DNA from 2 places in the Xylocopilactobacillus apis genome. Region 1 is predicted to be linked to the other one. Evidence: predicted binding sites of a transcription regulator. Region 1 holds the regulator's gene; the other holds the start of a gene.
The links. Region 1 encodes CtsR, which represses protease genes until heat stress. Its sites were predicted from a motif close to TTGGTCAAAAAAGGTCAAANA; they were not measured.

Region 1 (15,541 bases):
AAGATCAAGTTATTGAGGTCGAAGAAGCAAGACCAGAATCGTTTGAGGGTGTTGATTTAGTCTTATCTTCTGCCGGTGGCGACGTTTCAAAGCGTTTGCTGCCGGAAGCTGTAAAACGAGGGGCAGTTTGTGTGGATAACACTAGTGCTTTTCGAATGGATCCGACGGTTCCTTTAATAGTTCCCGGAGTTAATGACGAAGAACTTGTTCATCACAAGGGAATTATTGCCAATCCCAATTGTTCGACGATCCAAATGGTCGCTGCTTTAAATCCGATTTATCAAAAGTACGGTTTAAAACAAATTATTGTTTCGACGTATCAAGCAGTATCAGGAGCAGGACAGTCAGCGTGGAATGAGATGCTTGATGAGGCTAAGGAGTACTTAGAAAACAAGCCGATGAAAGCCGAAATTCTCCCAACTAAAGGAGATCTTCACCACTATCCATTAGCATTTAACCTTCTGCCGCAGATTGACGTCTTTGAAGACGATGGCTACACGCATGAAGAATGGAAAATGATTCATGAAACGAAGAAAATTCTTTTAAACGACATGAATGCACCAGACCTTAAAGTAACGGCTACGTGCGTGAGAGTGCCAGTTGCAGTCGGTCACGGGGAATCAGTGTATTTCACGGTAAATGATTCAAAAGCAACGGTCGATGAAATACGTTCGTTGATGGCACAAACAAAGGGATTGGTTATTGAAGATGATCCTAAAGAACAAATTTATCCGCAGCCCCTTAATGCCGAAGGTAAAAGAGAGACGTTCATCGGCAGAATTAGAGCTGACATAGAAAACCCGAGAGCATTTCAGATGTGGGTAGTGGCTGATAATTTGATGCGGGGAGCTGCCAGCAACACGGTAGAAATTGCAGCAAGTTTAGTTAAAAGAAATTTAATCTAAAAGATATTGTTGATAAAAAGATCTGAAGGAAATCCTACAGACCTTTTTATTCCTTACCAGTATGATTAAATTCAATGGCTCTCTCAATTGCTTTGGCAACGCCAGCATTATTGTTGGTATCAGTCTGCCAATGAGCGATCTTCTTGATGTCATCAATGGCGTTTCCCATTGCGACAGAGTATCCAGCGTATTCAATCATTGTTGTATCATTGACATTATCCCCTAAGGTCATAACATTTTCAGCACCAAGACCTTTTTGTTCAGCATACTTTTTAAGAGCAATTCCTTTTTGTCCATTGATATCATTAATTTCAATGTTGTAAGTTGAACTAGAAGTAATAACCACTCCTGGATTAGGTTCAGCAAGTAAATCTTTTTTTACTGCATCAAATTTCACGGTTGATTGAGTATCAAATGCAATAATTTTAAATACTTTTATGTTCGGATCACTAAGAATTTCATCGTAATTTTCGACATATTTTATATTCATCAGCTCAATTCTCGCAGACGACAAGGCAACCGCAAGTTTGAAGGGAGTACCAGGGTTTAGGTTAGAGATTAGCCCTGCAATATTATTGATTCTTTTAACTTTGTCATCAGAGTATATTCCATTACTAGTTACAACTTCAAAGTAAAGATCTTGATTTATTAGAGATTGAACCACTTTTTTAGTCCAAACAGGTTTTAAAGGAAATTCAACTTGAACAACGCCTTTTTCGTCGAAAACCTGTCCGCCGTTTAAAGTTATAAAAGCTGAGTTCAAATTATATTTTTCTAAAAGTGGCTTTGCTTCTGTAATCCCCCGGCCAGTTGCGATCATGAATTCAATTCCTTCGGCTTGCGCTTTTTTAATCGCAGCAATGTTTTCTTCGGGAATCACGAGGTCGTGATTTAAAAGAGTTCCGTCCATGTCTGAGGCAATTAATTTAATCATAAAATAATCTCTCCTTTTCTGTCCAAATTTTATCATAATGTCGTACAATAAACATAATGACTATGCAAACGAATTCAAAAAAAAAGTTAGAAGTAATTGGCAATTCTTGGGATCAGCTGCTTAATGAGGAAATCAATAAGCCTTATTTTGGTGAGCTTTTGAAATTTTTAAATGCAGAGGAAGCGAAGTATACAATATATCCTCCTCGCGGCAGTATTTTTAATGCCTTTAAGTGGACGCCCATTGAAAATGTTAAAGTAGTGATCGTTGGTCAGGATCCATATCATGGACCGAATCAAGCAATGGGAGCAAGCTTTTCGGTTCAGCCGACAGCGAAAATTCCACCGTCACTGGTTAATATTTTTAAAGAATTACAATCGGATTTGAATTTACCGATTCCTGACAATGGTGATTTAAGCCAGTGGGGAAAACAAGGGGTTCTGTTATTGAATGCAGTTTTAACGGTGAGAGACGGAGCTGCCAATTCTCATCAAGGTCATGGTTGGGAGTACTTTACAGACACAGTCATTAAATTTTTGTCTAAGCGTGGCGGAATTGTCTTTATTTTATGGGGAAATTTTGCTAAAAAGAAAGAGGAGCTAATTGACTTAGATCGTAATTTTGTGATCAAAAGCTCGCATCCAAGTCCGTTTTCTGTAACCTACGGATTTTTTGGTTCACGTCCTTTTTCTAAAACTAATGGATATTTAAAACAAATTGGCAAGACTCCCATTGACTGGGATCTTACTAAAGGAGATTAAAATGAATGTTATCGATGAGTTAAAAACTAAGATTAAAGGGAAAAATTTGAGAATTGTCTTCCCGGAAGCAACTGAAGAAAGAAATTTACGGGCAATCGCTTTATTAAATCAGGAAAAGTTAATAAAAACCATTTTGGTTGGGAAAAAATCAGAAATTGAAGAAGCTGCAAGTAAACTGCATGTTGATTTAAGCAGCAGTGAAATTGTTGATCCCGCAAGTGACCCAGACTTTAATGCAACGGTTGATGCCTTTGTCGATCGACGCAAAGGGAAAGCTACAAAAGAAGACGCGGAGAAACTCCTGCTTGATCCAATTTATTATGCTACGATGATGACCTATTTAAATCGAACTGACGGGTTAGTATCAGGAGCAATTCATTCAACTGCAGATACGGTACGTCCTGCTTTACAGATTATTAAAACTAAAGAAGGTGTCAGCAGAGTCAGCGGAGCTTTTCTGATGGAAAAGGAAAATGAAAAATACTTAATGGCCGATTGTGCTATTAATATTGAACCTGATTCCCAAACGTTAGCCGAAACAGCACTTCAGTCAAAATTAACGGCTCAGATTTTTAATATTGATCCTAAAATTGCTTTGCTTAGTTTTTCAACTAAAGGTTCAGCTAAAGCTCCGCAAGTAGATAAAGTAAGAGAAGCAACTGAATTAGTACAAAAAATGGATCCCGCGGGTTCTTACGATGGAGAATTACAGTTTGATGCTGCTTTTGTTCCGGAAGTAGCAAAATTAAAAGCTCCTGATTCTAAGGTTGCCGGTCAAGCAAATGTCTTTATTTTCCCTAGTCTTGAAGCAGGAAATATTGGCTATAAGTTAACGCAGCGCTTGGGAGGCTTTCGAGCTTTAGGACCGATTTTACAAGGACTTAATCGTCCCGTATCAGATCTTTCTCGAGGATGCAGTAAAGAAGATATTGTTGAAATTGCAATTGTAACGGCAGCCTTAGCCCTAATTGATGATGGAAATTAAACTTTCTAATTTAACTGACACAAATAAATTAGGCACATTAATTGCGCAAGATTTAAAAGGCGGCGAGAAAATATTTTTAGTTGGTGATTTAGGAGCCGGGAAAACCACGCTTACTCAGCAACTTGCACGTAGTTTAGATATCAAGGAAATTGTTAACAGCCCTACTTTTATGTTGGTTAAAGAATATCATTCTGGGCGCTTGCCCTTAATCCATCTAGATCTTTATCGATTGAAAAACTTATCAGAAGAAGATGAAGAGATGGTTGAGGAATATGATGATGGACAAAATGTTCTGGTGATTGAGTGGGGAGAACAGATAATTGATAATTATCCTGATTCACTAGTTCTTTATTTTAGTGAAATTAATGGTGACAAGCGCGTAGTAGACATTAAGAATTCTTCAGAAAATTTAACAGCAAAAATAAAAAAGAATTGGATTTAAGTCCAATTCTTTTTTATCCTCTTACTAGGCCTTTTAAAACATAATCGCCAAAATGCTCTTCTTGGATTAACAGAATTTTGGCACAAGCAATTGCATCATCAATTGATCGATGGTGATGGGGTAATTGAATGTTTAAATAGTCAGTCATTGCATCTAGCGAATGACGCCGGATTTCGGGATATAGTTTTCTAGAAGTGGTTACGGTATCAATGCTTAAAACGGGATCAAAGTAGATGTTGTAGTAGTTGGCAGTAGCTTTTAAAACTCCTAAATCAAATGGAGCATTGTGAGCGGCAACTAGACAATCCCGCTGAAAGAAAAACTTAATATGAGGCCAAATTTGATCAAATGTTGGAGCATTAGCAACGTCTTCGTTAGAGATGCCATGAATTCTTTGCGTGTCGGGAGAAATTGGTGTCGGTGGTTTGATCAGCGAATAAAAGGAATCTTGAATTTTACTGTGGCGGACAACCGCAAGCCCTAAAGAACAGGCGCTGTTACGTTCATTATTAGCAGTTTCAAAATCAATTGCTACGAAATTCATTGTCATAACACTTACTCCGTAATTAGCTCAACCGGGCAGTGGTCAGAACCAGTATATTCATTTAAAATTTTAGCTTCTTTTATTTTATCCGGACTTGAAATTAAGAAATAATCGATTCTCCAGCCCGCGTTCGTTTCTCTTGCATGTCCGCGGTAACTCCACCATGAATATTTTCTTTCATCTGGATATAATTTTCGAAAACTGTCGGTAAAACCAGAAGAAAGCAGTTCAGTCATCTTATTTCTTTCTTCGTCAGTAAATCCAGCGTTATGATGATTAGTTTTAAAGTTTTTTAAATCAATTTCTTCGTGAGCAACATTAAGGTCTCCACAAATGATGACGGTTTTCTTTTCTTTAAGTTTACCAACGTATTCTCTAAAAGCATCTTCCCATTTCATTCGGTATTCCAGCCGTTTTAGCTCAGAGCCAGAATTAGGAGTGTAACAGCAGATTAGATAGAATTCAGGGTATTCTAATCTGATAATTCGCCCTTCGTTATCAAATTCAGCTTGGTCAATTCCAAGGTGAACATCAAGCGGTTTAATTCTTGTAAAAATTGCGGTGCCAGAATATCCTTTTCGTTCGGCGTAGTTAAAGTATTGCGTGTATCCCGGAAGATCAAGGGAGACTTGACCTTCCTGCATTTTAGTTTCCTGAAGACAGACAAAATCTGCGTCAAATTCTTTAAATTGATTCATAAAATCTTTTTTTAAAACAGCTCTAAGGCCGTTAACGTTCCACGAAATAAATTTCATATTGTTTTCTCCAAAAGAGTAGTGTTAATTTCTAATTTTAACAAGATCAGGTTTTTTAGCAACTATAGAGTATATTTGATCCAATGTTTTAAGTTTAAAAGAATTTTCAAATTTATCAATTTTTACCGCCAAGTTTAAAATGTTAAAATACATTATAGGAGGCGATCTTGTGAAAATAAGTGCAAAAAGTATTGCTGATACATATACATTAAGTAATAAAGTTGAAATTCCCATAATTGGTTTTGGAACTTGGCAGACAAAGAATGGTCAGGAAGCGTACGATTCTGTAAAATGGGCACTTTCTTCGGGATACCGTCATATTGATACAGCAGCCATTTATAAAAATGAAATTTCAGTGGGTCAAGCGATCCACGATTCTAACATTAAAAGAGAAGATCTTTTTATAACTACAAAATTGTGGAATTCACAGCGCGAGTCCTATGATAATGTTTTAAGAGCGTTTAATGATTCTTTGGTTCGCTTAAAACTTGATTACGTTGATTTATATTTAATTCATTGGCCAGTTTCAATTGAATTTTCTCATGACTGGCATAAAGTAAATGCTGAAACTTGGCGGGCGATGGAAGACATCTATAAATCTGGACGCGCTCGTGCAATTGGAATTAGCAATTTTCGCGAAAATCACATTTTAGAATTAAAAAAGACTTGGGAAATTGCTCCAATGGTTAACCAAATTTTTCTAAATCCGGGAGATCCAGAAACCGATTTAGTGAAAATGAATCAGGAATTAGGCATTTTAACCGAAGCATACTCTCCATTAGGGACTGGAAAATTACTGCATAACCCTATACTGGAGAAAATTTCTGCCGCTCATTATAAGACCGTCCCGCAAATTTTAATTCGGTGGAGTTTAGAACAGGGTTATCTGCCGCTTCCTAAGTCAACGCATGAACGATATATAAAATCTAATATTGAAGTTTTTGATTTTGAATTGAGCTCACAAGATTATGCTCAATTAGAGACCTTAGCTGGAAAAACCGATCAGCATCAAAATCCAGATACTTTTAATTTATACCGACCTTTACCTTTTATCTAAGCATTTACGTAATGTTTAGATAGGAGGATATTAAATGATTTTTCTTAATTATTTTTTGGGAGCCTCAATCGGCTCCTTTTTTTGTCTAATCTATGAAAGAACCAACAAAAATTTATCAATTATAACACCTCGGTCACATTGTGATTACTGCGGCCATGTTTTGGGAATTTTAGACCTAATTCCAAGTGTTAGTTATCTGCTGTTTGGCAGGCGATGCCGTTATTGCCATCAAAAATATAACTCACATTCTTTTCAAGTTGAGTTGTATTTAGGTCTTTCATTTTTGCTTCTTTATTTTAATTTTTATTGGCAGGTTTTAATAGTTGAGCTGGTTTTGAGTTACTGCTATTTAACAGACCTCGGTGAAATGAAGATTTTCACTTGGATGCCGATAATTTTGACATTATTACTGCTGCCAACCCAATATTTAAAAGTTGGTGAAAGCTTGATTTTAATTTTTATAGTTGGGACAATAAGCTTATTTACTCAAGGAATGGGAATTGGTGATCTTTTACTATTATTTCCCATTTCCTTAGTTTTAGGTATAGAAAAAGCTTTAGAGCTAATATTAATTTCCTGTCTTTTGATTTTGGCGTTATATTGGAAAATTAGTCCAAAAAAGAAAATTGCCTTTGTTCCCTATTTAACTTGGGGTTTTCTAATCATCCAGATTTTAACTCTTGTAAGCGGTTGAATTATAATGCAAAATAGAATTAATAATGAAGAGGTCAAAAATGAAAACATATAAACTCAACGACTTTACAAAACTCATTGATGTTACAAACTTGAATAATTGTACAACTTATCCTGATCTAGAAAAAGTCTGCGATGAAGCCAAACAAAATGAATTTAATTCAATTATTGTACACTCAGGGCAAGTTAAATTCTGTGCCGATTATTTAGAAAATAGTGAGGTCAAAGTCGGAGCAGCGGTTAGTTTTCCACATGGTCAAGTGAGTATTCCAACCAAAGCTTTTGAAACCGAAGATGTGATTTCAAACGGGGCAAAAGAAGTTGAATATGTTGTTAATTTAACGGAATTTAAAGCAGGGCATGATGACTACGTCAAAACAGAGATGAATGTAGTTTGGTCTCTCTGTCAAACGTGGGATATTGTAGGAAAAGTCATCATAAATAGCAACCACCTATCTAAAGAAGAAATTGAACGAATAGCAAAAATTGCGTTAGAAGTGAAAATAACAGCTATTAAAACTGATTTAGGTGATAAACAGCTAGAAGATGTGAGGCTGATAAAAAATTTAGTTGGTGATGAAATTAAGATCGAAGCAACTGATCCCATGGCTTCACTAGAAGATACGATTTTATTGCTTGAAGCTGGCGCTGATCGACTTAGTACAGCTAATGGAGTAAAAATTTTAGATGAAGCAAAAGAGAAATTATAGAGAGCTAAATTTCATCAATTGTCATGTTAGAGATATCAGTTGTTTGGATTGACTTCTTAGTTTGAGTCTCAATTTCTTTAAAAAGAATCCCTTCACGAGCCCCAGACTGAGAAAAAATAATTTGTTCACAATCAATTTTTTCCATAATTAATCTGATTGGCAGAAGTCCACCGATAATAATTTGTGAACGTTCTTTAGCAAGGCCTTTAATATTTTGGCGTTCTTCGTTTGTTTTATTCAATAGTTCGTAAATGATGTCATCAACGTTTTGGCGGTTCATATGGTAGCCGTGAATGGGCAGCTCAGTTTGATTAAGTTCATTTTTTCTAATTTTGGCAAGGGTTCGATTTGAGCCGCCGATTGCAATAATTGGATAATTAACAGCTTCTTTAAGCCAAGGGAGGTTGTTTAAAATGCTGGATAATTCAACTGAAGCCCTGAATAAAGAAGCAGAAGTGATCGGATCTCCATCTAAAAACGATTCTGAAATATTGACAGCTCCCAGCGGAATGCTGACGCGTTCTTTTAAGGCGCCTTTTTGTACTAGAATAATTTCGGTAGAAGCACCTCCCGTATCAATAATAACTCCATCATTAACCGGCAGGGTTCCAATGACGCCGTAAAAATCATATTCAGCTTCTTCATAGCCGCTGATAACTTTTAACGAAAATCCCATTACTTTTTTAAATTGTTCAAGAAATTCTTTTTGGTTAGCAGCCTGACGAACTGCAGCTGTTGCCACGGCAATTATTTTGAGATTTTTGTATTTGTCGTAAACTTCCTTAAATGAAGCTAATGCTTTCATAGCGCGATCCAAGGCTTCAGGTTTAATAGTCTTTTCTTTTCCCATGCCTTTAGAGATCCTAACCATTTCCTGGAGTCGTTCGAAAACTTGGAAATTTCCTTCGTTATCATATTCTGTGATTGTCGTGCGGATTGAGTTTGAGCCCAAATCCAAAATTGCGAGCGTTTGTGTCATTTATTTTCCTTTTTCTGCTTCAATTAAAAATTGTTCCTGGATTGGAAGATATTTTTGAGCATTTTTGTTAGATATCCGTTTGGTATAGCTTCCGTCAGACTTTTTGGTGTAGCTTTGGGTACGGTCATCCCACATGCGTTCAAATATTTTGTAAATTCTCTTTTTTAATTCTTCATCTTCAATTGGAAAGAGAGTTTCAATTCTTCGATCCAGATTTCTTGGCATCATATCGGCAGAAGAAAGAAAGCATCTAAAAGAGCCTCCCGTTTTAAAAATATAAATACGGGAATGTTCCAACAGCCTTCCAACAATCGAATGAATGTGAAGATGTCGGCTTACATTAGGAAGAAGCGGAATTGCTGTAGTTAGTCCTCGAATTAATAAATGAATTCGCACTCCTTTTGAACTGGCTTTATATAATTCTTTGATGATTTTATAGTCGGAAAAAGAATTACACTTAATCCAAATTTCCGATTTTTCGCCTTCTTGATTTTTCTTAATAGTTCTTTTTATTTCATGTTGAAGTTTTGAACGCAGCATATTAGGGGCAATGACAAGCTTATTAAGTTTAGAAGGAAGTTCCTTTTTTCCTTCAATAAATTTAAAGATCCTTTTAATATCAGTGCAATACTTCTTTTGGGAAGTAAAAAAACTGAAATCAGTATATGATTTAGCGGTGATTTCATTATAATTTCCGGTAGCAAGATGAGCCAGCTCAATTTTTTGATCTCCCTCTTCAATAACAACTAGAGCCATTTTGCTGTGAATCTTGAGATCAGGAAAACTGGTATAAACATTAACGCCAGTCCCTCTCAAGTAATCTGCAATTTCAATGTTGTGTTCTTCATCAAATCTTGCTTTTACTTCAATTAAAGCATGGACGGTTTTACCATTTTTAGCGGCATCTGCTAAAGCTTTGACGATAGGAGAGTTTTTTGATGTGCGATAAATTGTGATGTAAATTTCAGTAACTGATGGGTTGACGGCTGCCTGTTGAAAGAAATTAGTAATTGCATCGTAACTGTCATATGGATGATGAAGGAGATAATCTTTCTTTTGAATTTGTTCAAAAATATGTTCATCTTCCAATTCTGATAAATGGTGAGGAGAGTGTCTCTTAAAATGCAATTTTTCAGTGTTAATCTGATTATTGTCAGTAATTTTTTTACATAATGGACTAATAAAGTCATAATCCCAGTCCCCAGAGATATGAAAAGTGTTAAGAGGATTGACCGAAAGAGCATGGGTCAAAGTTTTTAAAACCTTGCTTGGAGCATTAGCGTCCATTGCTAGGAAGATAACAGGAGAAGCCTCCCGCTTTTCAATTGCAATTTCTACCGCTTGTTCGGTATTATCAGAGTCCTTCGGTAAAGATCTGATATCCATGTCTTTTAAAATCCGGTAAAGATAAATACTTTGGGCTAAAAAGCGCCCTTTAAATTTAGTCGAAATTATGTCTTGATAGTGAGCTTTGATAATTTGTTCAAGTAAAATGAATTGATTTGACTGATCTTTGAATTTAAGAAGCCTTTCAAGAGACGGAAGTTTAAAATGGGCAAAGATATGTTTTGTTTGGTCACTAGAGCTGACCATATCAACGATAAAATACATATCGCCATTTTCCATTTCCGGCCAAGGGAGATCTTTGGGGAGAAGTTCGATTTCAATCAGCGGGCTGATTGTTGTTTCAAAGTAGCTGTCGGCGTAAGATTTTTCGTCGTCAGTTAATTTTTGATAATCGAGAATTTTTATCCCAAGATTTTCAAAACAATTTTTAAGTTTAGTCCAAATTTTATTTTGCCTTTTGAGCTGCTTTTTAACTAGTTTACGAACTTGGTTTAACTGAGTATTTGGGGCCATTCCTGATTTATCAGGATGTTTATCGCCGGAATTAACTTCTCTAATTAAATTTGCAACTCTGATCATATACCACTCGTCGAGGTTTGATTGGGTAATTTTAAGGAAATTTGCGCGCTCCAAGAGCGGAATTCTTGGACTATCCGCTAAATCTAAGATTCGATCATTAAATGACAGCCAACTGATTTCCCGATTCATAAAATCGTGTTGTCGCAAAAGAGTATCAGCCATTGTTCGTTCACCTCACCATCAACGTTAATCTTTACAATAACAGTATATGCTTATTTTTTTAATTAAGACCATAATGGGTAAAAAAATTTCAAACTTTTTCTCAATGCTTTAAAATTAAGTGTCCTTGTATTATAATGTTAGTCAAGTATAGTCAAGGAAAAACAATGAGCCAATCAAATAATTTATCAGATTTAATTGAAGAATATATAAAAAGTATTTTAAAAGAGAATTTTGAAGTCGAACTGAGAAGGCAGCAAATCGCTGATTACTTTAATGTTGTGCCTTCTCAAATAAACTATGTGATTAAGACTCGTTTTGATTCAAAACATGGTTATTATGTTGAGAGTAAACGCGGTGGTGGCGGTTACATTAGAATTGTTAAGCTGCAGTTTGTTGAATGCGGAGATCTTTTGGAAAAGGTTAAAGCTGATATTGGGTCGGTTTTAACTTTAAGTGATGCGACTACGATTGTTAATCAATTAATCAGTGAAGAAGTTATTACAGACTCTTGCGGTCGGATTATTATTTCTGCACTTGACAACGATGCCTTAGGAGATATAGAAAAACCCGTTCAAAATAAATTAAGAGCTCATATTTTAAAGTGTATTTTGACAAAGCTAGAGTATGAGAATTAGTTTAGTATTATAATATAGACAGTGTTTAAATTCCTCATAGAGGAGGTTTTATTGATGGATAACTTATTTACACCTAGTGCCAGAATGGTGCTGGAAATTGCACAGGAAAACGCGAAAATGTACGGTCATTATGCGGTGTCAACTGAACACTTATTATTAGCACTGGTCATTGAAACTGAAGGAATTGCTGGGAAAACATTGAGAAAACTCAACGTTAACGAAGCAGATATTCGAGAAGAGATTGATGATTTAACGGGCTTTGGTACTGGCGTAGAAAACGCGGGGATCAGTAATAATTTGGGGTACTCGCAAAAAGCTAAAGAAATTTTGGCTGTCGCAGGAGATGAGGCCAAAAGGCTGGGGGCATTAAAAATTGGAACCGAGCATATTTTGATAAGTCTTTTACGAGAAGATGATGTTTTGGCAACTCGGATTTTAGTAAATTTAGGTCTAAATCTTAACAAAACTCGTCAGCTTTTGCTTAAGAAAATGGGTATCAGTGAAGCGCCAGGAAGGACGGGTGCAAAAAGAAGACCCGTTTCTAATCCGGAAATGACAACGAATAAAAATACCAAGACTCCTACTTTAGATAAATTGGCACGAGATTTAACCGAATTAGCAAGGCAGAATAGAGTTGATCCAGTTATTGGCCGTGAAAAAGAAGTTAAAAGAGTTATTCAAATCCTTTCTCGCAGAACCAAGAATAATCCAGTTTTAATCGGTGAACCGGGAGTTGGGAAAACTGCAATTGCTGAAGGATTAGCTGAAAAGATTGTTGCTGGAACTGTTCCAGAAGAAATGCAGGACGATCGCTTAATGATGCTTGATATGGGCTCTCTTGTTGCGGGCACTAAATATCGGGGTGAATTTGAAGACCGACTGAAAAAATTGATTAAAGAGGTTTCTAACAGCGATAACGTAATTCTTTTTATTGATGAATTGCATACATTAATTGGAGCTGGAGGAGCTGAAGGAGCAATTGACGCTTCCAATATTTTAAAGCCGGCTCTGGCTCGTGGTGAAATCCAGCTGATTGGGGCTACCACATTAGATGAATATCAAAAATATGTGGAAAAAGATGCAGCGCTTGAAAGACGTTTTGCGACGGTTCAGGTTGATGAGCCAACAATTGCTGAAACTAAAGAGATTTTACGAGGGCTACGTTCACGGTATGAAGAACATCACTATTTAAAAATTAGTGATGAGGCAATTGATGCAGCAGTCGAACTATCTAATCGTTACATTACTAATCGATTCTTACCAGATAAGGCAATTGATTTAGTTGATGAAGCTTCAGCTAAGGTTCATTTAGCCCATGCTACTGGTTCTAAGGCCGATTCATTAAATAAAAAGTTGCTGAAGATTGAAGCCGATAAAGAATCTGCAGTAAAAAATCAGGATTTTGAATTAGCAGCTGAAATTCGCAGAGAAGAGTTTGAACTAAAAGATAAGTTAAATCGGGCTAAGTATGGTAATAACTCTGAGCAGAAAGTGCAGGAAATTGTCGTAACTCCAGAAGACATCGCCGAAGTTGTTTCTGAATGGACCGGAGTTCCAGTCACCCAGCTCACAAAAAAAGAATCTGACCGTTTAGTGCATCTCGAAAAATTCCTTCATCAGCGAGTCATTGGACAAGATGCAGCAGTGTCAGCCATTTCAAGAGCAATTAGAAGAACCCGCAGCGGTTTAAAAGATCCTAATCGACCAATGGGTTCATTTATGTTTCTTGGACCAACAGGTGTAGGTAAAACAGAATTAGCGAAGGCTTTAGCAGAAGCATTATTTGGTTCGGAAGATAATATTGTTCGAATTGATATGTCAGAATATATGGAGAAGTACTCGACCAGCCGTTTAATTGGTTCGCCTCCTGGATACGTTGGTTATGAAGAAGGCGGTCAGCTGACCGAAAAAGTTAAAAACAAACCTTATTCAGTTGTTTTATTTGATGAAGTTGAAAAAGCTCACCAAGATGTCTTTAATTTGTTGTTACAAGTTTTAGATGACGGATTTTTGACTGATTCTAGAGGACGAAGGGTTGATTTTCGCAATACAATTATTATCATGACTTCAAACTTAGGTGCGACTTCTCTACGTGATGATCATGAAGTTGGATTTGGTGCTCGAAGTACTTCAACAAATGATGTTGCAATTGAAGAGCGGATCCGAGAGGTGCTAAAAGAAACTTACCGGCCAGAGTTTTTAAATCGAATTGATGAAATTGTCATTTTCAAAGTTTTAACTAAAGATGAAATTCACCAGATCGTTAAGTTAATGGTAAAAGATTTTTCAAAACGGCTATCAGATCAAGGGATTACTTTAAAGGTTACCCCAAGTGCAATCAGCTTAATTGCTGATAAAGGATATAATCCTGAGTATGGAGCTCGTACAATTAGAAGGACTCTGCAGACTGAACTTGAAGATTCAATGAGTGAACAGTTATTGTCCGGTGAAATTTCACGTGGTGATGTGGTAACAGTTGGAGCTCAAAAAGATAAAATAAAGTTACGTATTAAAAAATCTGAAAAGAAAAAGGATAAAATTAAAGTTTGAAAGATGATTCATTGATCCGATTTTCTTCCACAGTACCCGTAAAAGACATTGCGGGTACTGTTTTTGATGAGGGAATAGATGCATTAATTATCGGGAATAATCGTTTTGGATTGCGTCTGCCCACTAGCTATGATTTAGCGGAAACGGCTGATTTAACTAAAATTGCTCATCAAAAAGGCAAGAAGATTATTGTCGCGGCAAATGCAATTTTGCATAACGAGAAGTTACAGTCTTATCAAGAATATTTAGCAGCTCTTGATCAAATTGAAGTTGATTATGTAATGGTTGGAGATGCAGGAGCAGTTAATATTATTCAAAATAACTTTCCAAATCTAAAATTTATTTACAATGGGGAAGTATTAGACACGAACTCTGGAATGATGAATTTTTGGGGTGAAGAAGGGGCATCGTACGTTCAGTTATCGCGGGAAATCCCTTATGTTGAATTAAAAGAACTTTTGCCGAAGTTGGAAGTAAAACCCATTTTGCAGTTATTTGGTCCAATCGCAATTGAGCATTCAGGCAGAAGTCTTATTTATAATTATTTAGATTATGTTGATAAAACAAATGATTTTGCGCCTAATGAGATTTATAAAGTATCTTTGCCTGCCCGACCGGAAGAAGAATACATCATGTTTGAAGATGAGCATGGGACCCATATGTATGCACCATATGACCTTAATTTATTAAGTAAATTTTTGGAATTAGTCAGTATGGGTATTAACTTCTTCACATTTGACAGTAAGTTTTATGACGGAGATAATTGGCTTAATATAATAAAAATATTTGTTAAAGCACGTAATTATATTTTACAGGATCAGTTAAACGATGATCGGCTGAGTGAGTTAGAGGAAAAATTATTACAAACAGTGCCCGCAGATCGAAAATATTCAATTGGATTTTATGATTATCAGATTGGTGATATTAAATGATGAATAAACCTGAAGTATTAGTTCCAGCAGGAACACCTGAAAAATTAAAAGTAGCAATCGATTATGGAGCAGATGCAGTATATATCGGCGGAGAACGGTTAGGACTAAGATCAAGAGCTAATAATTATTCGATTAGTGATATGGCAGAAGGCGCGGCCTATGCTCATAGTCATGGAGCAAAAGTCTATCTTGCCGCTAATATTGTCTGTCATGAAAATGAATTAGAAGATAATATTTCTTATTTGACTGAGGTTCGAGATGCTGGAGTCGATGCGTTAATTGTATCTGATCCAGCAATTATTAGTGCTGTTTTAACAAAAGTACCAGGGCTTCCTGTTCATTTGTCGACCCAAGCATCGGCAGTAAATTATGAGGCAGTAAACTTTTGGGCTAAGCATGGTCTTGAACGAGTTGTATTAGGAAGAGAGACAACTTTTGAAGAGATCAAGGAAATTAAAGAAAACACTGATGTTGAGATCGAAGCCTTTATTCAAGGAGCAATGTGTACTAGTTATTCTGGGCGCTGCGTGATGAGTAATTATATGAACAAGCGCGATGCTAATCGGGGTGG
Region 2 (15,541 bases), 720 kb from region 1:
CTTTGAGGGATAATTGTTTTAACTTTTAAATCAGATAGCACAAGCTTATCAGTTTCCGTCATTAAAACCTGAATTGCCATTGAATAATCATTTAAAAACTTTAAAGTAGCCTTTTGATTTTTACTCTTTCCAGCATCAGAAGTTGTTGTCAAGCTCGTATTTAAAAACAAGCCGCCAATCATAATACCATCAAAAGGTGTCTCAGGCATCGTATAAGAAATTTTTACTGTTTTAACTTCTTTTGGCTTCAAAGTAATCGTAGCATTCCTAATCCCAAAAGATGTAAAAGGAATTATATTAGACGGATCTGGCGGAACTTTAACCCCTGATGCTAAAATGTTCCCTGCACTTGTAATTGCATTTGTCGGAGTCATCGTAATGGTTTGGCTTTTTTTTGCTGTACTAGCAACGTATAATTCCAAGGTTTGTTTCATTCCTGGTTTTACCCTTAAATCAAAATAATTAATTGTTGTCCCTTTAGCTTGATTAGCTGGCGGAACTATCTTAACCGTAAAAAAAGGCACAGAGAGCGTAGCAAACTTTTTAGGGTCTGTCTCCACATCTGCCTGTGCCTTTTTTACGGGTATAAATTGAATTAAGAGTAATAAAAGTGAAAAAACAACTAAACCCAATTGCTTTTTTTTAGAACTCAAATATCTTTATCCCCTTTTATTGAATTTAAACTCCTGCTTGCAGAGTCCAATGAAGTGTTGATTGAAATACTCCAATTGTTGTCTGTTGATCTAGAGGAAGGTTCAAAGTAGCTGAATCTGCAGCATTAAAATCTGCAGCCCAAGTACCTTTACCTTTTGCGATACCAGCAGCAGTTAGACCATTTCCAACTTTCCAAACAACTTCTGTTGAAGAAGGCTGTGGATCACCAACATGTTCAGCGAAAATAATTTTCGAACTTGCAATACTATCAGGACGATCATCAGAAGCAGCTGAACTATATGTTGTGTGGAATACTCCACTTGTATCAGCAACTAAGTTTCCACGATCAACTGATGTAGTGTTTAAAGTAATATCAGTTGGTTTCATAGTAACAGCTGTTCCACCACCGACAACATTCTGCTGTTGGAAAGGTTCACCCCATGCAGTTACTTTCCAGCCAGAACTACCAGCTGTTTTATCAGTAACTTGAAGCATTCTATAATATCCTAAATTACTTGCTGAAGCATTACCAGAAGTTGCAACTCCTGTGTATGCTGAGCTAAGAACAGGTGCTGTACCATATAAATCATAAGCTGCAGCTTGTTGTAATTCGTGAACACCAAAATCAAAGTTAGGAACTCGATCTAGTGAAAGATTTCCAGCGTAGAATTCAATTGCTGCTTTACTGGTGCCGCTTGTTAAAGCACCAGAAGCATTAGAAACTTCAACACTTTGTGCGTCAGCCGCAATTACTCTTCCTGTGCCTACGCCGCTTTGACCAGTACCTGCTGCATTAGCGGCAAATACTGTGCTAGTACCACTAACAGCAGACAAGATTGGGGCTGCCATTAATGCAACTGCTGAAAGTTTACCAACTTTTAATAAGTTTTGTTTCATTTTTATCCTCCCAAATCGTAGTTAGCATAATCTTACTACAGATTACATAATACCAGGATTTTTATGCTTGAAATATCAAAATAATAATAATTTTTCTTTAGATTTGATAAAACGTTCATCACTATCATAACAGATTTGATTATTTTTCTCATTAAAAAACTCAAAGATTTTATTTCACAATCTTTAAGAATTTATTTTCTTTTTTTCATTGCCTTTTGTTGAGCTTTAAATTGTTTTTTCTGTTCACGCATCATTTGTTTAAATTGCTTTTTCTGCATGCCATCCATGTTCTGAGGAAAACCAGCATTACTTTCTTGACGTCCTCGTCCACGACCCATAATAAAGAATAAAGCAAATGATAAAACTAGTAACAAAATCCCGATAACAATTGCTAAAATGATGATCCATAAATAACTTTTCTTAATTGAAGGATTATATTTGTTAATTAAATCTGCTTGAGTTGGCGAGATTGTGTAATCACGTGAAAATTTAAAATTTCGAGTTGCAGTCTTAATTTTCAAATCTAAATGATACTTTCCCGGAGTAATTCGTTTGTTCGCTGGAAACATGATGGGATACGTAAAAATCGTATTAGGTGCAATTGTCCCCGAACTCACTTTTCCAGTAGCTCTAATCTTTCGGTCCTTTTTAAGATAAGTTGTCGCTTTGGCGCTTACTGTACTTCCAAATCCCATTGAAGTATTTCGTAAAGTAACTCCCGCTGCCGGATAACCACTATACAAAATTGCCTTAATTCCTGATATTTTTAGATTGGGAGTAACCTCGGTTTCCTGATCTTCTGTCATTTTAACTGCTATTGCGTAATTGAGATAATTTTTTAACTTCATCCCTGTTTTTCCGCTTTGATTTCTTTCAACATTTTGAGCATTTACATCGCTTACATAGATGCCACCAAGAACGATCCCCTTAAAAGGTTTTTTCGGAACCGTAAAATCCAGAGGCACTACTAATTTGCTATTGGGTCTTAGCTTAATAGTCTTTGGAGTAAAGCCAAAACGAGAAAAATCATATTTTAGCGATTTATCCTTATCCTTACTCTTAATCTCACCATCATAATTGGTATCCATAAAAGAAGTCGTTGCCGCAGTGGTTGCTAAAACTCTAATTGTTTTTGTTTCATTTGAGTTGTTATTGACCTCAATAGATAAACTTTGTCGCTGTCCTGGAACCACAGTTAAATCAAAATAGCCCTTAACCGCAGGATTTTGATTTTTGGGAGGTATTGGTCTAATAGAATACCCTCCATTTGTATTATTTGCCGCAAAAGCTGGAATTTCATTGAATACATTAAAAACTATTCCTATAAACAAAATTAAAAATATTTTTCTTGCTTTTCTCATTTTCTTTTCCGCCGTGGTACTGAATTTCTTGATTCAATTTTTTTATTTGATTGACCATTTGAATTATCAGCAGATTTACGCATTATTTGAAGATTTGTCTCTAAGCGGCGTTGAGCTTTATTTTGTCCTTTAAAGTAAACAAAAACAACAACAGCTATAAACAAAATAAGAATAATCACTGCAATCAAAATATATATCCACAAGTTGCTTTTTGGCAGTAAAACATTATTTGCATTAACTTCATTAGCTTGGCTGGCAGTAACCTCAAAATCTCTTGAAATGTGCCACTTCTTACCCGATCCGCTTGCTACTAAATCTAAATGATAAGTACCTGGCTTAATTGCACTTCTACCTACTTGCATGTAATATATAAAGTTTGAATTTGGAGCCATAGTCATTGCTGACTGACTGCGCTCAGTAACAACCTTACCTGAACTTTTTCTGATAATTTTTGCTTTTACTTTCATTTGAGAAACATAATTAGCCTTATCATTTTGTAAATTTGCTCCAAAAGCTGCATAACCGCTTTGAAGCCCGGGGGCTACTGATACCAAGCGAACATTTGGATCAGGAAGTTTACCAATAGACATCAATGCAGCAATTGTATAGCTATAATAATTCCTAATTTGAACTTTTTGTTTTTCACCTTTTTTGACAACTTGTTTTTTTGGCTTATCGTCTAATTGAGAAACATAAAAGCCACCCATTATCATTTGATTTTTTGCTTTCTTAGGAACTTTTACTGTAAAAGTTGCCATTTTAGAACTATTTGCTGGGATATGAATTCTCTGAGCTTTTTGAGTTAATTTAGGAAAACGATACTTTAAAGTTGGATCAAAGGGACCTTTATATGGTTCATAATCCATCTCTCCATTTTGAGAAGTTGTTGCATCAGTAGGCTTTACCTCCACATACACTTGCTTTTTTGAATGGTTATTGACCTTTAACTGAAATATCTGCTTGTCTCCTGGTTTTACATGCACATCAAACCATCCATTTATTCCTTCAGTCTGATTAGACGGAAGAATAACTTTAACATCAACGCTTATACCATCTGCTTTAACTATTTTGCTTTTGCTAAAAATTACCAAAAGTGTAAATAAAATAATTAAAATAATTTTACTTTTTTTTCTCATTTATTTCCTCAAATAATCTTTCCTCTATTCTACCAAGCATTTTAAAAAATTATTTGCAAAAAATTAAAAAAAATAAATCTTTTACAAGAAATAAATATTAATTGCAACAAAAAAACATCAGTTTTAATAACTGATGTCTCAAGAAAAATTAACTTAACATTATCCTATTGAGGAGCGGATGTTAATGTCCATTTCAAGCTTGCAGTATAAGTACCTAAGCCTTCAACAGGACTGGTGAACAATGCACTTTCCTTTTTAGTAAAGTCCATAATCCAAGCTCCCAAACCATTTTTAGTACTTCCGGTCTGATTAAGTCCAGAAGTTGCAGAATTTTGATTTGCATAGAAAATGGTAGTAGCAGCACCATAATTATATCCTGTCGAGTGCGGATCAGAAACGACCGGAGTAGTTCCTCTTGTATCAGCAGAATAAGCAATTATTGGAGCAGTAGCAGTAGTACCTGCACCAACAGGAGCTACTACATCTGGTAACGCATTACTAACATCTTTTTTATAGGTAACCTGACTAGGAACTATTGCAATTGCAGCTCCTTTTAAGTGGCTTTCACCTCCTGTAGGAGAAGCAGAACCACTAATTGTCCCGTCACCAGCTCCATCTTTATCAAAAGAACCAACTGATAATTGAACTTTCCAGCCATCTGTTCCCATTCGTTCATCATCAACAACTAATACTCGATTACTATTAGAAACATTATAACCATCAACAGTATTTTTACCAGTAGTTGCAAGAGCAGGAGCACTCCCGTCAGCAGCTAAAGTTGCATAAGTAGCATTTCCAGCAATACCGCCACTGCTATATGCAGGACCCGTTGTTGTAGCGTCTACTGGGTACCAATGTGTATTAGTTGAACCAGCTCCTTTAGCTCCACCAGTAAATTTCCAAGATCCAAAGTCAAAATTAGGTACTCTTAAAAGTGAAAGAATAGCACTATTTGCATCTGTATGCCAAGAAATACCAGCTAAAGATGTTCCACTAGTTTGAGCAGAACTGCCATTAGCCCCAGTACCAATAGAGCCATTAGCTCCTCCGCTACCCCATTTAACTGTAGGGTTGACTGCAGGATTAGTACTAGGAGCATTGGTATCACCACCAGCACCAGCAGCAAAAACTGTAACAGGAGCTACCATTGTACCAGCAACACCAAGCATTGCTACACTAGCTAGCAAAGAGCTTTTATTAATTTTCATACTCATTAAATTTTTTCCTCCCAAAAGAAATATAAGTATCAACTTACAAACATTATTTTAACATGTCAACATAATTATCTTAATCAATTCAAAATAAAAACTTTGTTTTTTTTGGAAAATTAAACTACATGACGTTCAAAAGGATCGTCGCTGATTCCTTCAGACAGAATTTGTTTACACCACTCTTTAGCTGAGAAAAGCGAATGATCGCGGTAATTTCCACAGCTATATTTGTCAGTTCCCGGAACATCTTCCCACTCAATATCGTTAGCAATTGCCTCCAAAGAACTTTTAAGCGCTTTTGCAACTTCAGTGGTAGTTTGTTCACCCCATGTAATCAAATGAAATCCCGTTCGACAACCAAACGGCGAACAATCGATTACTCCTGCCATCCGGTCTCTTAGCAGTCCTGCCAGCAAATGTTCAATTGTATGTAATCCAGCAGTCGGAACCGCTGTTTCATTTGGCTGACATAGACGAAGATCAAAATTAGAAATCACGTCGCCTTTTGGTCCTTGTTCACGAGTTATTAAGCGAACATAAGGGGCCTTAACCTTTGTGTGGTCTAAAGTAAAGCTTTCAACCTCGGTTTTAATTTTACTCAAAATTATTCCCCACTTTCTAAATTATGACTACTTGTATTGTGCCACAAAAATTAATAAAAAAACAGGTTTTCACCTGCTTAATTATTCCACTGTCACACTTTTAGCTAAATTACGAGGCTGATCAACATTATATCCCCGCTGAATTGTTGCATAGTAGGCAAGCAATTGAGCCGGGACAACGGTTAAGATTGGTGCGAGCACCTGATCGATTTTTGGCATAATAATCTGATCTTTTGATTCTGCCAAATCTTCACTGACAATTCTTAAAGTATTAGCCCCCCGCGCTTCTACTTCTTTAATATTGCCGCGAGTTAACCCTGCTGTTACTTCATCTGTAATGATTGCTATCACAGGAGTACCTTCGATAATTAAAGAAATTGTACCGTGTTTTAACTCACCAGCTGCAAAACCTTCGGCTTGAATATATGATATTTCTTTTAATTTTAGGGCGGCCTCTAAACTTGCATTGTAATCCTGACCTCGTCCGATATAAAAAGCATTTGTTGTTTTTTCTAAAAAGTCTGATGCATACTTTTCGATCTCTTCTTTATTATCGACAATAGTCTGAATTGCGTTAGCTATTATGCCAAGCTGATGTCTAAGATCAATCTTGCTGTCATCAGTTTTTAATTTTTGTCCAAGCGCTTTTGCAAGAATTGACATTACTGTTACTTGAGCTGTATATGCTTTTGTCGAAGCAACCGCAATTTCAGGTCCTGCATGCAAGAGAACCGTGAAATCAGCCTCTCTTGAAAGCGTCGAACGGTCAACATTTGTAATTGTCAAAATTGGATAGCCCATTTTTTTCATTTTGACCAGCACTTGACGGCTGTCAGCAGTTTCACCGCTTTGAGAAAGAAAAACAAAGAAAGGATGTTTGGTTAAAATTGGTAAATGATAGCCAAATTCACTTGCTAGTTCAACTGCCACTGGAACTTTAGCAATTTTTTCAACAATAGTTTTAGCAGCGAGTCCTGCATGATAGCTGGTCCCTGCAGCAACAATATAAATTTGATCCGCCTGCGCCATTTGTTCGATTAAGCGTGGATCAAATTTAAATTGATCTCTTTCTCCCATATATTGGTCAACCAAGCGTCTTAAAACTGCCGGCTGCTCATCAATTTCTTTTAGCATAAAGAAAGGATAAGTACCTTTTCCTGTCTCGTTTTCATCTAATTCAACATGATAAGGATTTCTTTCAACAGCCTGATATTCACGGTTAAAAATTTCAACTTGATCTTTAGTCACAATCGCCGTTTCACCGTCATGAAGTTCATCAAATTCATGAGTGAGCGACAACATTGCTAGGCTGTCAGAACAAACAACATTAAAGCCTTGGCCTAAACCAATTAATAAAGGACTTTTATTTTTTGCTACATAAAGTCGTTCAGGATCATTTCGGTCAACCATCAAAAAGGCAAAAGATCCTACCACAAGATCAACCATTTGACGAAAAGCATCTAAGACACTTTTACCAGAATTCACAAAATACTCTATTAATTGGACTGCTACTTCGGTATCAGTCTCGCTTTTAAAAGTAACATCTGACAAGTATTTTGAATTTAATTCCTCATAATTTTCTAATACTCCATTATGAACCAGATAAAATCGGCCATTAGCAGAAACTTGCGGATGAGCATTATTGTTGCTCGGAATACCATGGGTTGCCCATCTAGTGTGTCCAATTCCGACAGTTCCTTTTACATCCGGCCCAACAGCTGCTCGCAATTCGGCAATTTTTCCTTTTTCTTTAACTAAATGTCCATCACCTGACTTTGAGTCTACATAAATTCCCGCTGAATCATATCCTCGATATTCTAATTTTTCTAAACCATTCAACAGAACTTCTGTTGTATCGTCGCGTCCAATCACGCCAACAATTCCACACATGCTATTAACCTTCTTTTTAAAATTGGTATATATCTATTTTTAAAGTTCATCGGTCGCGCAAACCTCGAATATTATGCCATTTATAAAAATAACTGTCAAATTTATTGCAAATTGGTCTAGTCAGATATTACACGATTTAAAATTTTCTGAAAAAAAAATCATCCTTTTTAAAAGGATGATCACAGATATTTATTTTTTAGCAGTCGGTGTATTAGTCATAATATCATCGATCAAGCCATAATCTTTAGCTTCTTGCGCTGTCATATAATTATCTCGCTCAGTATCAGTTTGAATTTTCTTCAACGTCTGACCACTAGCTTTAGCTAAAATCTGATTTAGCTTCTTGCGAGTTTCCAACATATGATTGGCTTGGATTTCAACATCAGTTTGCTGGCCTTGAGCACCACCCAATGGTTGATGAATCAAGACTTCCGCATTTGGCAAAGCAAAACGTTTACCCTTGGTTCCGCTAGTCAAAAGAACGCTTGCCATTGAAGCAGCCATTCCCATTGCAATTGTCTGAACATCAGATTTAATGAAGTTCATAGTATCTAAAATTGCAAGCCCTGAAGTGATAACTCCACCAGGAGAATTAATATAAAGATAAATATCCTTACTAGAATCCTGCGCATCAAGAAATAACAATTGCGCAATAATTGAATTGGCCATGTTGTCTTCAACTTCGCCAGAAAGCATAATAATTCGGTCTTTTAAAAGACGTGAATAAATGTCATAGGCTCTTTCGCCCCGTGATGTATTCTCAATAACTGTAGGTACTAACATTTATTACTCCATTCTTGTTTTTATTCAACGTATGAATAATACTATAAAAGTCAATAAAGGTCAAAGAAAAGATTTACTTACCAAAAGACATCTAATATTGTTAGCCGCTTAAGTACATTTTATTTTTCGTTTTTTACATCATCAACTTCAATATACATTAAAATATTCCCTGTCCATAAAATTAATACTCATTTAGTTCGTATATTATTTCATTTTTTTGCATAAAATGGTTGTGATCAGTTAAAACGTTGTTATAATAGTAACAATACATTTTAAAGGAGAAAATAAATGGCAAGAACAGTTGGAGTTATGGGAATGGGTAATGTAGGATCGACCGTTGCACACATCATTGTAGCGCAAGGGCTCGCTGATACACTGATTTTATATGACCGAAATCAAGACAAAGTTAAGGCTGATACTTTAGACTTTCAAGATGCTGCAAGTCTGTTATCCACTCATACTACCATTATTAACGGACAAATTTCTGATATGAAAGATTGTGACATTATCGTGTCAGCAATTGGACGAATCGATTTGATTGTACCTGGAAGTGTTGACCGCTTTGCTGAATTGAAAACTAACGCCCCTTCAGTTGCAGAGCTTTCTAAAGATTTAAAAAATTCTGGCTTTAAAGGGATTTTGCTAGTTATTACTAACCCTAATGATGTTATTACTGGTTTGTATCAAAAACATACTGGTTTTCCAACTCATAAAGTTCTTGGTACTGGCACTTACCTTGATACTTCTCGTCTTAAACGCCATGTTGGTGAAGCCTTAAATATCGATCCCCGCTCAGTCAGCGGCTATGTTCTCGGAGAACATGGAGATTCCCAATTTGCTGCGTGGTCAACGGTTCGAGTGGAAGGGAGACCATTTACTGAAATTGCAAAAGAAAAAGGGATTGATCTTGATCAACTCGAAAAAGATACCCGTTTTGGCGGCGGCGAGGTTCACGTTGGTAAAGGCTACACAAATTATGCCGTTGCAACTGCTGCAACAAGTCTGATTCAAATTATGTTCTCCGATGCCAAAACTGAAGCCATTTGTTCTCATTACAATGAAGATTTTGCGGGATACATTTCAAGTCCTGCAATTCTTGGCAAAAACGGTGTTGAAAAAGTTCTTGAATTACCATTAACAGATCCAGAAAATGAGAACTTGAAGAAATCAGCTCAAACCATTAAAGAAAAAAGCGAACAATTTGGTTAATAACTAAATAATTAATGAAAAAAACTTGATGAGTTATCTAATTCATCAAGTTTTTATCTTATGTGAATAATTATTTCAATTTTTCAATCTCTGAAACGCTCAACTGAGTTGCTTTACTAATAACATTAATAGCTATTCCTTCATTAAGCAGTTTTCGAGCAGTTTCAATTTTAGCTTGTGTTGATCCTTGTTCAATTCCTTGTTCAATTCCTTGTTTAATTCCTCGTTTAATCCCTTGTTCGATTCCCTGTTTTAAGCCTTTTTCTTTTGCCTGTTGAAGTTCATAGTCCATTCTAACTTGATATTCAATTTTTGCTCTTTCAATTGCATCCATAATTTCTTGTTCCTCCTTAGATAAATTCTCGTAACTAACTACTTCGCATGCCTCCTTAATTTCTTTTGGGGCATCGAGATCAACTTTTCCCGTTAAGAAAAATTTAATCCAACATTCACAATGATATCTTCTTACTGGATCTTTAATATTAGTGATCATCTTTTGAAATTCGACAAATACCATTATGCCAAACCCGTATGCATCATGGTCCGCATCATACGGTGGACGATAACAGTGAAATACATCATCGTCTTCAAAAAGGTTAAAATTTAAAAAGTTTAATCCATATGTCTGACCTAAAGAACTATATGGTCGGTCAGGAGATATCATTTGCGATCTGTAAAAATAACCTTTCTGAAAAGCACTTGCTAAATAGAACGACGCCCTTTTGAAAAAATCGGCATCTCTTCTTACCTGCATTTCAATTGTTAATCTAATTTTATCATGAATAATAACTCGGAGATCTGCTTCCGTCAACATCAGTAAAGTCCCTTCATCTCTGGCTTTCTGATATGTTTCAATATTATATAAATCTGTACTAACTAAATCCTTTGCGGTGCAAGGAATATCTAAAAAATCACGAATTAATGCTGCTAATATATGATAATACTTAGGATTAGCAAATAATTTTTTGAGCATTAAATCGGACATTGGTGATACACGTTTCTTTTTCAAGCATGCGTCCTCTTTCTTTTTTTAGAAGAATTAAATCTCCTACATAGTTAATTACGCAAAAACTTTATTTGAAGGACACTTAAACTTAGATTTTTTATAAATCGAGGAAATAAATGTTTAGAAAAAATATTAATACTCCAATAGGAACATACAATTTAGCAATTCAAAACGGAGAACCATTGATTGTCTTTTTAAATTCTTTCGGCGACTTTGATACAGCTCAATCTTTTCAATTATTAATTAATGAACTGCCTGAAAATCTTGGAATTTTGGCATCTGACTATTTAAACACTGGATTTAGTTCAACTTCATTAAAAGATTACACAGTTCAAGATGAGGCCAATGAGTTATCTCAAATTATTAACTCACTGCATGCTCAAAAAACCATAATCATCGCTCATAGCATTGGTGGTGTTTATTGATATTTTGCCGCATATTTAGAATCTCAAAGGATTTCTTGCAATTGAGCCAACTACTAAAGAAATAATTCTTAACCCTCCTCAAACAAAATCTTACAAGCAAGCTATAAAATCTCAATCTGGAACAGATTTTATCGAAAATAAAATCAAAACTTTATTTCCCGAACCATTAGCATCGGAATTTTTACAAACGACTATTAATAATTCCAAACGATTTGGCGAAAGGGAAAGGCTACAACTTCAAAAAGCTATAGATAATATTTTGTGGGAACAACAAAAAACAATAGATGAAAAAAATCCAACTATAATCGTTACAGAAGCATATCGCTTAGCAGAATATGAGCGCTCGGAATTTATTTCACCAAACAAAAAGTCCAAGGTTATTAGCCTTGGAACATTTCATTATCTTCAATGGGAAGAACCTAAAAAATAGCTCAATTAATTATTGAATTGAATAACTGACCCTTCAAAAAAAGACTGAAAAGAAAATCTTTTCAGCCCTTTTTATCTTAACTATTAAATTACATCATACCCATTTGGGATGGATCCATGCCGCCTTGAGGAGCTGCTGATTCTTCATTTGGAATGTCAGCAACTGCAGCTTCAGTTGTCAGCAATGTCGCAGAGATTGAAGCAGCATTTTGCAATGCTGAACGACTAACTTTAGTTGGATCAATAATACCAGCTTTAGCCATATCTTCCCATTTATCAGTTGCAGCGTTATAACCAATGCCCTTCTTTTCACTCTTCAATTGATTTAAAATTACTGAGCCTTCCATACCAGCATTAGCTGCGATCTGACGAACTGGTTCTTCCAACGCACGCATTACAATGTTAATACCAGTTTGAACATCGCCTTCTTCTTTAAGCTTAGCAATTGCAGGAATTACATTAACAAATGCAGTACCACCACCAGCTACATAACCTTCTTCAACTGCAGCTCTTGTAGCATTCAAAGCATCTTCAATACGATATTTCTTTTCTTTTAATTCAGTTTCAGTAGCAGCACCAACTTTGATAACTGCAACTCCACCAGCTAATTTAGCAAGTCTTTCTTGTAATTTCTCGCGATCAAAATCAGAAGTAGTTTCAGCAATTTGTGATTTAATCTGATTTACTCTTTCGTCAATAGCAGACGAACTGCCAGCACCTTCAACAATAGTTGTATTGTCTTTAGTAACTGTAACTTTGTGAGCCTGACCTAATTGATCAATTGTTGCATCTTTTAATTCAAGTCCAAGATCACCACTGATTACTGTCGCTCCTGTTAAAGTTGCGATGTCTTCAAGCTGAGCTTTACGACGATCACCAAAACCAGGTGCTTTAACAGCAACTACATTGAATGTCCCTCTAATTTTGTTCAATACTAATGTAGGTAATGCTTCACCATCAACATCATCAGCAATGATTAACAAGGCCTTACCTGATTTAACGATCTCTTGCAATAAAGGCAAAATATCTTGAATATTAGAAATCTTTTTATCAGTAATTAAAATGTAAGGATTATCAAGATCTGCTTCCATCTTGTCGTTATCTGTAACCATGTACTGGCTTAAATAACCACGATCAAACTGCATTCCTTCAACAACATCAACTTCAGTATCAATTCCTTTTGATTCCTCAATTGTAATAACACCTTCGTGTCCAACTTTTTCCATTGCATCAGCAATTTCTTCACCAACTTCAGAACTGCTTGAAGAGACTGTCGCAACCTGGGCAATTTCATGCTTGTCAGAAACTTTATGAGAAAGCTTATGTAATTCTTCAACTGCTGCATTAGTAGCTAATTCAATTCCGCGCCGAATGCCAACTGGATTTGCACCTGCAGATACATTCTTCATTCCTTCACGGATAATTGCTTGAGCCAAAACTGTTGCAGTAGTTGTCCCGTCTCCTGCAATATCATTAGTTTTTGAAGCAACTTCTGCAACTAACTTTGCACCCATGTTTTCATATGGATCTTCTAATTCAATTTCTTTTGCAATTGTTACACCATCATTTGTAATGGTAGGAGAACCGTAGGATTTTTCTAAAACTACGTTACGCCCTTTTGGTCCGATTGTTGTTTTTACTGTGTCTGCTAATTTATCAACACCAGCTAATAATGAACGACGTGCACTTTCACCAAATTTTATATCTTTTGCCATCTATTCTTTAACCTCTTATTTCTATTATATTAATTAGTCTTCAACTGCTAATAAATCGCCAGCCCGGATTACTAAATATTCATCACCATCGTATTTAATGGAAGTTCCAGAATACTTATCATACCAGACAACATTACCAACTTTAACGTCAATCGGCATTCTCTTGCCATTGTAATCAACGGCTCCAGCACCGACTGCGATCACTTCACCAGAAGTAGGTTTCTCTTTAGCATTGCTCGCTAGAACAATTCCCCCTACTTTTTCTTCTTCTTTTCTTACTTTTACTAAAACACGATCACCTAATGGTTTAAGCAAGTTCATTTACCTCCAGTTTTATTTTTAGCACTATTTATTGATAAGTGCTAACTTCAGAATATATATTAATCTTTTATGACAATTGTTGCAAGTATTTAAAGAAAAATTTTAGATTTTATCGTTTTTACATAGATGAATTGTTTTAATTTATAGGTTCTTGCTATAAAATGAAGCAAGCTAGAAAGGACATAAATAATGGAAATTCAAAGTGAACCGGGACGTTTTTTTATTGATGATCCCGCAGGCAAAATGCTCGCAGAAATAAAATATATCAGCACTCAAAATGGAAAAGTGCTGGATATTGTTCGGACATTTGTTGACGAATCATTACGTGGTCAAGGAGTTGCCAGTGTTTTGCTTGAGCGTGTGGTCAAGTTGGCACGCGACACTAATGCAAAAATTATTCCAACCTGTAACTTTGCCAAGCTAGCCTTTGAGTCTAGTTCCGAATACCGCAAGCTTCAGTACGAACAACCTAAAGGTGAGGTCTAATTTATGGAAAAAAATTTAATTAACCAAAAAAAGAAAAATGCTGGAATTAAAGGGGCTTCTTTAGTAGAAGACAAAATGATGATTGGCCTAGGTACTGGCAGTACTGTTTTTTATTTAGTAGAAGCTTTAGCAAAAAGGGTTAAAGAAGAAAACTTAAATATTACGGCAGTTGCAACTTCAAGCAGAACTGCTTCTTTAGCTGAAGAACTTGGAATTAAAATTAAACAGCTTGATGAAGTTGATCATCTTGATTTAACAATTGACGGAGCTGACGAAATTGATGCTAACTTTCAAGGCATTAAAGGCGGAGGAGCTGCTCATACCTTAGAAAAGATTGTTGCCACTGCCAGCAATCGCAATGTTTGGATTGTTGATGAATCTAAAATGGTTAATGAGCTTGGTGCTTTTCCACTTCCCTTAGAAGTTGTTCCTTATGGCAGTTCAAAGGTTTATGAGCGTCTAGATTCGGAGGGGCTTAATCCTAAATTTAGGCTTGATTCAAAGAACCAAAAAGTATTAACCCATTACCACAATTATATTATTGATCTTCATCTAGGAGTTATTAAGCATCCTCATCTATTAGCCCAATGGCTTGATCATCAAGTAGGAATCTTAGAGCATGGACTTTTTTTAGATACAGTTAATACAGTAATTGTTGGAAAATCAGATAAAGCTGAAGTTATCCCTGTAATTCGTAAGTAAATGGAATACAATAGGTAAAAAAGAAAAAGAGAGGTAATTTATGAGTTTCGAAATTTCTAGTCAACTAACAAATTCTTTTGCTTATCAAGTAAAGAATGAACCACAGAGTCAAAACCTAATGCAGGCAATTGGTAACAATGGAATTTATCAAGTTGCAAAAAATCCTGATTCTATTCAAGCAATGAAGCCCGTATTTTCAATTGATTTAGACACAGGAGATGTTTCTAATCAGCGAAGATCTGGCCGCTGCTGGATGTTTGCTGCACTGAATACGATGCGTCATGATATTCAAAAGAAGTTGAAGCTTGATAAATTCGAATTGTCTCAAAACTACACATTTTTCTGGGATAAATTTGAAAAAAGCAACTATTTTTACGAAAACGTTATTAACACTGCCAATGAAGAAACTGATTCCCGCCGTTTTGATTTTCTAATGACGACCCCGCAACAAGATGGCGGTCAATGGGACATGTTATGTGCCATTATTGAAAAATACGGAATTGTTCCAGCAGATATTATGCCAGATAATGCTAACGCTAAAGATTCTAGTGCTTTAAATCAAACTTTAAACACTAAACTCCGTCATGATGCGGTTACTTTAAGAGATGCAATTAAAAATGGCAAAACTGTTGCCGAAGTTTCTTCGATGCGTCAATTAATGCTCCAAGACATATATCGGATGTTAGTTTTTGCTTTAGGTCCGGTTCCAACTAA

Region 2: a site for CtsR is predicted at 8,581-8,601, ahead of clpP (ATP-dependent Clp endopeptidase proteolytic subunit ClpP). Genes of this name have one in related genera too.

The regions. Positions count from the first base shown of each region.
Region 1 covers NZ_AP026801.1:409,276-424,816, forward strand. Annotated here, with positions in the region: gene R8749_RS01915 (aspartate-semialdehyde dehydrogenase) at 1-905, shown strand, start outside; gene R8749_RS01920 (Cof-type HAD-IIB family hydrolase) at 952-1,839, opposite strand; gene R8749_RS01925 (uracil-DNA glycosylase) at 1,896-2,600, shown strand; gene pta (phosphate acetyltransferase) at 2,602-3,585, shown strand; gene tsaE (tRNA (adenosine(37)-N6)-threonylcarbamoyltransferase complex ATPase subunit type 1 TsaE) at 3,572-4,027, shown strand; gene R8749_RS01940 (3'-5' exonuclease) at 4,041-4,571, opposite strand; gene R8749_RS01945 (exodeoxyribonuclease III) at 4,583-5,326, opposite strand; gene R8749_RS01950 (aldo/keto reductase) at 5,496-6,383, shown strand; gene R8749_RS01955 (prepilin peptidase) at 6,418-7,077, shown strand; gene deoC (deoxyribose-phosphate aldolase) at 7,118-7,786, shown strand; gene R8749_RS01965 (Ppx/GppA family phosphatase) at 7,791-8,765, opposite strand; gene ppk1 (polyphosphate kinase 1) at 8,766-10,853, opposite strand; gene R8749_RS01975 (CtsR family transcriptional regulator) at 11,018-11,488, shown strand; gene R8749_RS01980 (ATP-dependent Clp protease ATP-binding subunit) at 11,543-14,038, shown strand; gene R8749_RS01985 (peptidase U32 family protein) at 14,035-14,970, shown strand; gene R8749_RS01990 (peptidase U32 family protein) at 14,967-15,541, shown strand, end outside.
Region 2 covers NZ_AP026801.1:1,964,723-1,980,263, forward strand. Annotated here, with positions in the region: gene R8749_RS09405 (DUF3324 domain-containing protein) at 1-653, opposite strand, end outside; gene R8749_RS09410 (WxL domain-containing protein) at 679-1,551, opposite strand; gene R8749_RS09415 (DUF3324 domain-containing protein) at 1,743-2,912, opposite strand; gene R8749_RS09420 (WxLIP family cell surface protein) at 2,909-4,048, opposite strand; gene R8749_RS09425 (WxL domain-containing protein) at 4,213-5,262, opposite strand; gene R8749_RS09430 (S-ribosylhomocysteine lyase) at 5,376-5,852, opposite strand; gene glmS (glutamine--fructose-6-phosphate transaminase (isomerizing)) at 5,943-7,751, opposite strand; gene clpP (ATP-dependent Clp endopeptidase proteolytic subunit ClpP) at 7,941-8,534, opposite strand; gene R8749_RS09445 (L-lactate dehydrogenase) at 8,823-9,743, shown strand; gene R8749_RS09450 (Rpn family recombination-promoting nuclease/putative transposase) at 9,814-10,752, opposite strand; gene R8749_RS09455 (alpha/beta fold hydrolase) at 10,866-11,174, shown strand; gene groL (chaperonin GroEL) at 11,693-13,318, opposite strand; gene groES (co-chaperone GroES) at 13,352-13,633, opposite strand; gene R8749_RS09470 (GNAT family N-acetyltransferase) at 13,829-14,125, shown strand; gene rpiA (ribose-5-phosphate isomerase RpiA) at 14,129-14,827, shown strand; gene R8749_RS09480 (C1 family peptidase) at 14,868-15,541, shown strand, end outside.